2 regions of the Streptococcus sp. IsoGale022 genome follow, and region 2 is predicted to be linked to the other one. Evidence: predicted binding sites of a transcription regulator. Region 2 holds the regulator's gene; the other holds the start of a gene.
The links. The regulator Rex, encoded in region 2, represses fermentation and respiration genes when NADH is low (regulators of the CRP and FNR family bind a similar motif). The targets are predictions, from matches to a motif close to TTGTGAANTANTTCACAA.
Positions count from the first base shown of each region.

Region 1: a site for Rex is predicted at 1,867-1,884, ahead of RG608_RS10965 (class II fructose-bisphosphate aldolase). Genes of this name have one in related genera too.

Region 1 covers NZ_JAKZJI010000025.1:12,786-16,201, forward strand. The annotation lists partial or broken gene RG608_RS10960 (transposase) at 188-678, opposite strand; gene RG608_RS10965 (class II fructose-bisphosphate aldolase) at 941-1,822, opposite strand; tRNA gene RG608_RS10970 (tRNA-Leu) at 1,999-2,084, opposite strand; gene RG608_RS10975 (GyrI-like domain-containing protein) at 2,228-2,638, opposite strand; gene RG608_RS10980 (CTP synthase) at 2,709-3,416, opposite strand, start outside.
Region 2 covers NZ_JAKZJI010000001.1:4,360-7,775, forward strand. The annotation lists gene RG608_RS00015 (class A sortase) at 1-73, shown strand, start outside; gene radC (DNA repair protein RadC) at 228-911, shown strand; gene RG608_RS00025 (gamma-glutamyl-gamma-aminobutyrate hydrolase family protein) at 980-1,672, opposite strand; gene RG608_RS00030 (redox-sensing transcriptional repressor Rex) at 1,697-2,344, opposite strand; gene RG608_RS00035 (DUF4649 family protein) at 2,465-2,686, opposite strand; gene RG608_RS00040 (DUF1831 domain-containing protein) at 2,808-3,155, opposite strand; gene RG608_RS00045 (cysteine desulfurase family protein) at 3,157-3,416, opposite strand, start outside.

The sequences.
Region 1 (3,416 bases), on a different contig from region 2:
AGGGATATTCCCCGAAAAAGTAAAATGATTGTCAGCATTACCTGTCTTAAACTTGTAAAATTACCTTGGTATAATAAAAATGGAGTAAGCAAATGTAAGAATTTGCCACATTATTTTTAGTGCCTCTATCTGCAATTTTATTAATTGCCTGTTCTAACCAATCAAGTAATTCTTTAGATGGTGAACACTATAGCCAATTGAAACAAGAACAAGACAAAAGAGCCTCGAAAAAGTATTACAACTTGGTAATACCTTTTTGAGGTGTTTTTTGATATGAGCTCATGTTTTCTCAATAGGATTGTACTCAGGTGAGTAGGGAGGAAGAGGTAAAAGTTTATGCCCAAACTCTTCACATAAGAGCTCCAGCTTATCCATTCTATGGAATCTTGCATTATCCATAATAATAACTGATGGTGTATTCAATTTTGGTAGGAGAAACTTCTGAAACCAAGCTTCAAAAAAGTCGCTCGTCATCGTCTCTTCGTAAGTCATTGGAGCGATTAACTCACTATTTGTTAGACCTGCAACCAAAGAAATCCTCTGATATCTTCTTCCAGACACTTTACCTCCTATTAACTGACCTTATAATGAGCGACCGTATTCTCGATAAAAATAAGTATCGAATCCCGTTTCATCAATATAAACAGGTGCTAAGTGCTTTAAACTATTAAATTTTTTGAAAGTTCTATCATTCATTTAGCCACTCTGTATTCCTAAAAATTAGATGTTCCAATTTACTTTGGGAAAGACAGTGATTTCCTTTGAAAACAGGCGTAAAGCTGTTATATTCGTTCGCCAAGGGTAGTCTTAGAATCATTGTAAAAAATTACATTCGTTTAGCAACTTTGGATGTAGTAGTCTTAAGTATATTCTCTATAAAAGCAAACACAAAAAAACCTACCCTTACGGGCAGGTTTCTGTTTTATATGGTTAAGCTAGATTAAGCTTTACCTTCTGAACCGAATACGTCGATACGTTCTTCAACTGATGCTTGGATGGCTTTTACACCGTCAGCCAAGAATTTACGTGGGTCGAAGAGTTTCTTCTTGTCGTATTCTGCTTCGTTTGCTTCGTAGTCGCGAGCGAATGCACGAGTTGCATTAGCGAATGCGATTTGGCATTCAGTGTTAACGTTAACTTTGGCAACACCAAGTTTGATAGCTGCTTGGATTTGGTCATCAGGAATACCTGAACCACCGTGCAATACGATTGGGAAGCCTGGAAGAGCTTCTGTCAATTTCTTCAAGTGGTCAAGGTCAAGACCTTCCCAGTTTGCTGGGTATGGACCGTGGATGTTACCGATACCAGCTGCCAAGAAGTCGATTCCAGTTTCAACCATTGCTTTAGCGTCTTCGATTGGAGCCAATTCACCTTTACCGATGATACCGTCTTCTTCACCACCGATAGTACCAACTTCAGCTTCTACTGAGATACCTTTAGCGTGTGCTTTTTCAACGACTTCCTTAGCCAATTTAAGGTTTTCTTCTACTGGAAGGTGTGAACCATCAAACATGATAGAAGTGTAACCAACTTCGATACACTCAAGTGCATCTTCGTAGTGACCATGGTCCAAGTGAATCGCAACTGGTACAGTGATGCCCATTGATTCTACAAGGTTAGCGATCAAATTACGAGCAACTTTGTAGCCACCCATGTATTTAGCAGCACCCATTGAAGTTTGGATAAGCACTGGTGCTTTCTTAGCTTCTGCCGCACGCAGGATAGCTTGAGTCCACTCAAGGTTGTTTGTGTTGAATCCACCAACTGCGTAACCATTGTCACGAGCTGCTTGGACAAATTTTTCTGCTGAAACGATTGCCATTCTTATCAGGCCTCCTCTTATTTTTTGTGGTTAAACCACTTACATTGTTTATTTTATCACTTTTTCACTAAAATTGCTAGTTTTTCCTGAAATTTTAAAGAATTACAGTGAGACACTCAGCATTTTAAGCGTCTCTATTGCAAAAAGAAAAAGCTGGCCGAAGCCAGCTTACTTGATGCGGAGAGAGGGACTTGAACCCTCACGACCTAAAGCGGTCACAGGATCCTTAGTCCTGCGCGTCTGCCAATTCCGCCATCCCCGCGATTGAGTACTTTACTAGTATAACAGGACAGCTAAGGCTTGTCAAGAAAATTTTTGACTTTATTTCAAAAAATCAACTTTCTACTCAATCAGCAAATCTAGGAAATCTAAGCGAAATGAAGCTAAGGCAGGAACACAGAAAACTCAGTGCTGCTGAGTCGCAACAAATACAGCCACCGTTTGGTCGGGATCGTATTTTTCAAAGTCAATAGTGTAGTCCCGATGAAGCTCACCTGTTTCTTCTGCCTGCCAAATCCTCTGCCAAGCATGAAGAATCGCTTGAGGATCCTCCTTATCCGCCTCAAATACTTGATAGATCTGCTCGGATGTGTCAAAATCATAGACTTCCCCATCTGTTAAACGGCAGATAGAGAGACTATAGTCTCCTTTGTAATCACTGGCATAGTCATGATAGACAGCATAGACCGGTTCCCCTTGGGCAAAAGCTTCTTTCACAGCTCCCTCTTGTTCCTGCCAGAGAGCTTGGATTTTTTCTACACAATGCTCATCTTGAAAATTATTAGTACGAATACTAGCTAAAATGTTTAGAAACATCTTCTTCCCTCCTTTTATTTTTCATTATAACATTTCTCTAGAAAAGTCGCTTAGTTCAGACAAAACAAGTCTATCTCTCCTGGCCCTTTTTTACCGCTGCTGTGACAAAGGCTGTATAAAGACCCTCAGGTCGGTTCGGTCGGCTGGAAAGCTCTGGATGGTATTGACAGGCTACGAAGAATTTATTTTCCGGGATTTCCACTATTTCGACCAAGCGATTGTCCGGTGAAACTCCTGAAAATACAAATCCGGCTGCCTCAAACTGCTCGCGGAAAGCATTGTTGAATTCATAGCGATGACGGTGACGGCGCTGTACAACTTCTTGATGATCGTAAGCTGCTGCTGCCTTAGAGCCAGGCTTAAGCTTAGAAGGATAGAGCCCCAGTCTCAGCGTTCCACCCAAGTCTTCAACATCAATCTGATCACGCATGAGGTCAATAATCGGAAATGGTGTGTCTGGATTGAGCTCCGCTGAGTTGGCATCAGCCAATCCCAAGACGTGACGGGCGAATTCGACACAGGTCAGCTGCATACCCAAGCAAATCCCCAACATAGGCACATCCTGCTCACGCGCATAGCGGATTGCTTGAATCTTACCCTCAGTTCCTCTCTGACCAAAACCACCCGGAACGATAATCCCATCCGCACTTCCAAGAAGCTCAGCTGCGTTTTCGGCCGTTACCTGATTCGCATCAATCCAGTCAATCTTAACCTCCGCATCATTGGCATAGCCGGCATGCTTGAGCGCTTCGACAACTGAAATATAGGCATCTGGCAA
Region 2 (3,416 bases):
TGTCGAGTATGATAAGGCTCCTAAGGAAGTTCTTGAATCTTTCAGTAAGTCTTATAACCAAATGCAGATTTAAAGACAAAAAACTAAAAAAATTTCACTCCAAAGGTTAGGAAGAACTCTAACTTTTGGAGTTTTTTTATCTAAATTTTGTTTTAGGCGAAAGATTTTTTATATCAATTCTTGCTGATTCTGACTCTTTTTCCGAATTATAAGATAAGGAGGTTTCTATGTATAGCATTTCATTTCAAGATGATATTAGCATGATGCCACGGGAGCGTTTGATGAGAGAAGGGGCTGAAAAACTCAGTAACCAGGAGCTCCTATCAATCTTTCTCAGGACAGGCAATAAAAAAGAAACTGTTTTTCAAGTTTCTCAAAGAATTTTATCATCTATTTCCAGTCTGAACGATCTTAAGTATTTAACTTTGCAGGAATTGCAGACTATTTCTGGAATCGGTCCGATTAAGGCTGTGGAGCTGCAGGCCATTATCGAATTAGGGCGTCGGATTAACCGAGCAGAGGTTCTTCAGAAAGAGCAGATTATGGGCAGTCAAAAATTAGCTCAGAAGATGCAGCAAGAGCTAGGAGACATGAGGCAGGAGTGCTTGGTTGCTATTTATCTTAATAGTCAAAATCAAATCTTGCACCAGCAGACTATTTTCATGGGGACTGTAAGCAGAAGTATTGCTGAGCCAAGAGAAATTCTCCACTATGCTCTCAAGCACCTAGCGACATCTATCATACTGGTACACAATCATCCATCAGGCTCAGTCGTTCCTAGCAGAAACGACGATGAGGTGACCCAGCATATGAAAGAAGCGTGTGAGATGATGGGCTTGGTTCTTTTAGATCATTTAATTGTGTCCAAGTCTAACTACTATAGCTACCGAGAAGAGGCAGATATGATATAATTTGATTTACGTGAATATAAAAAACTTCTATTCGTGTAGAACAGAAGTTTTTCTAGGAATAGAGGATTTTAAAGAATATTGACAACATAATCAAACAGAGCTAAGTCTCCTTCTCTGGAGCCAAACAAGAACTCTGGGTGCCATTGGACGCCAAGGAAAGGACTGCCGTCAGTAGAAGTGATGGCTTCAATAATTTTATCTCGCGGATCATAGGCGATGACTTCTAGGCCAGCAGCTAAATCCTTGATACTTTGGTGGTGGAAGGAGTTGATTTCAGATGCAGGGCCATAGATTTCATGCAGAATGGAGCCGTTCTTGGTCACCATGCTTTGAGTTGTGTACTCAGCAGAGCTATCTTGCCAATGATCTTCAATGTCTTGATGAAGAGTACCGCCTAGGGCGACATTATAAAGTTGAGTTCCGCGGCAGACGGTGAAGATTGGTTTATTTTGACGACGGGCTTCCTTGATTAAAGCTAATTCAAAAATGTCCCGTTTGAGTAGATAATCATCGCTGTCAATGACTTTTTCTTCTCCATAGAACTGGGGACATACATTCTGACCGCCTGTGATGATTAATTTATTGACAATGGAAACATACTGTTTAGCCATTTCTTCATCACCGATTGGCAAAATCATTGGAATTCCGCCAACTTCTTTAACTCCCTCAACGAATCCTGTCGCTGTATAGCTCATATGGATGAAGTGATCGTCTGGGATTTCTCTTTCATTTCCGGTTATTCCAATAATAGGTTTACTCATAGAGTGTTTAATACCTCTTTCAAATTAATAATCATTTTTTCTCATGAAGTAGAGCAGAGTCTGCAGTTCGCTAGTCAGGTCAACATACTGAACGACCACGTCCTTAGGCAGGGATAGGTTCACTGGTGAGAAGCAGAGAATACCCTTTACACCAGCCTGAACTAAGATAGATGCGACTTCTTGGGCTTTTATGCTAGGTACAGTTAGGATGGCAGTTTGCACATTTCCTGACTGTATTTTTTCTTTGGTTTGGGAAATTCCATAGATAGGAATCCCATCGTTGGTTGTGCTGCCAACTTCTGGATGGTCATCTGTGTCAAAAGCCATTACAACCTTCATTTTATTGCGCTCATGAAAACGATAGTGCAGTAGAGCCCGCCCCATATTACCAACACCAACAATCATGACATTGGTGATAGCATTGTCATTCAAGAGGTCAGCAAAAAAGTTCATTAATTTCTTGACATCATAACCAAATCCTCTGCGGCCAAGTTCACCGAAATAAGAAAAATCTCGTCTGACAGTAGCAGAGTCAATACCAATGGCTTCAGCGATTTGCTTGGAGTTGGCTTTCTCAATCTTCTCAGCATTAAACCGTTTAAAAATACGATAGTAGAGCGACAGTCTCTTAGCTGTTGCTCGAGGAATTGTAGTATTTTTTTCAGTTTTCACAAAATCACAACCTTTCTAATTCTATTTTATAGGAAGTTTGTGAAAAAATCAACTAATTAAGGATGTTTGATTTATAAAAAAGAAAATCAGTAATCGCTGGGAATGGTAGGGGTGAAAAACTTAGTCCTGATAGGGACGTAGGTCTAACTGGTACATTTGGCGGTACAAGTCCCCAATTAGCCCTGTAAAAGGCAGCTGGTGTCCCTTATAAGTAACAGTAAGCACCTTGAGCGAGTCAGGAACCGTGACGCAGCCAGAGAAGGCTAGAAGAAATTCGTCGAAGTCTTCATAGGTGAGTGTTCGTTTTACCTTATATGAGTCCAAATAGGTCAGTTCAACCATGGTTAATCCTTTCTTTTGGTTCGATTAGTCATTTGATATTTTCAAGCGTTCCAAGTAGAGGTCAAGCTCGTTTAAATTTTGAAGAGTCAAAACCAAAAAAGCAAAATTACGAGAATCTTGCTTATTGTGGTGTCTTTTCAAAAATATTTCTTTCAACCAAGCTATCCATCAAGAAATAAAATTTTTGTTGGATAATGTGATGATCTTCTGATTTGAAAATATTGACCAAGCGCAGGCCTGATTTGTCAGTGATGTTGATTTTGAAGCCATTCAAATCTTTATTGACGATGATTTTCAGCAGAAAGCCATTTCCGCTATTGGGTACAGATTCCAGCAGACGAGAGAGTTCATAGTTGCCAACCTTGCTTTCAGCGAATGTATTGTCGCGCAAGGTGAATTTCTTGACATTTGGGTGAAGTGAATAGGTATATTCACAGTTTGCTAAGCTAACAGATGTTTGAAAGGCCATCTTATCCTCCTAAAATTTCTTTTAATTTCTTTGTAAATGATTGAATCTCTTGCAAAGTCGTTTGGTCCGAAGTGCTGATCCGAATGGACTCATACAAGCGATTGGAATCCCTGCCATACATAGCCTGCAAGACATGACTGGGTTGTATAGCTCCGGCTGTGCAGGCTGAGCCTGTTGAAATGGAAAAGCCATTTAAATCCATTTGAAGCAGAAGCAGGTCATTTTTTTGATTGGGAAATCCCAAATTGATGACATATGGCA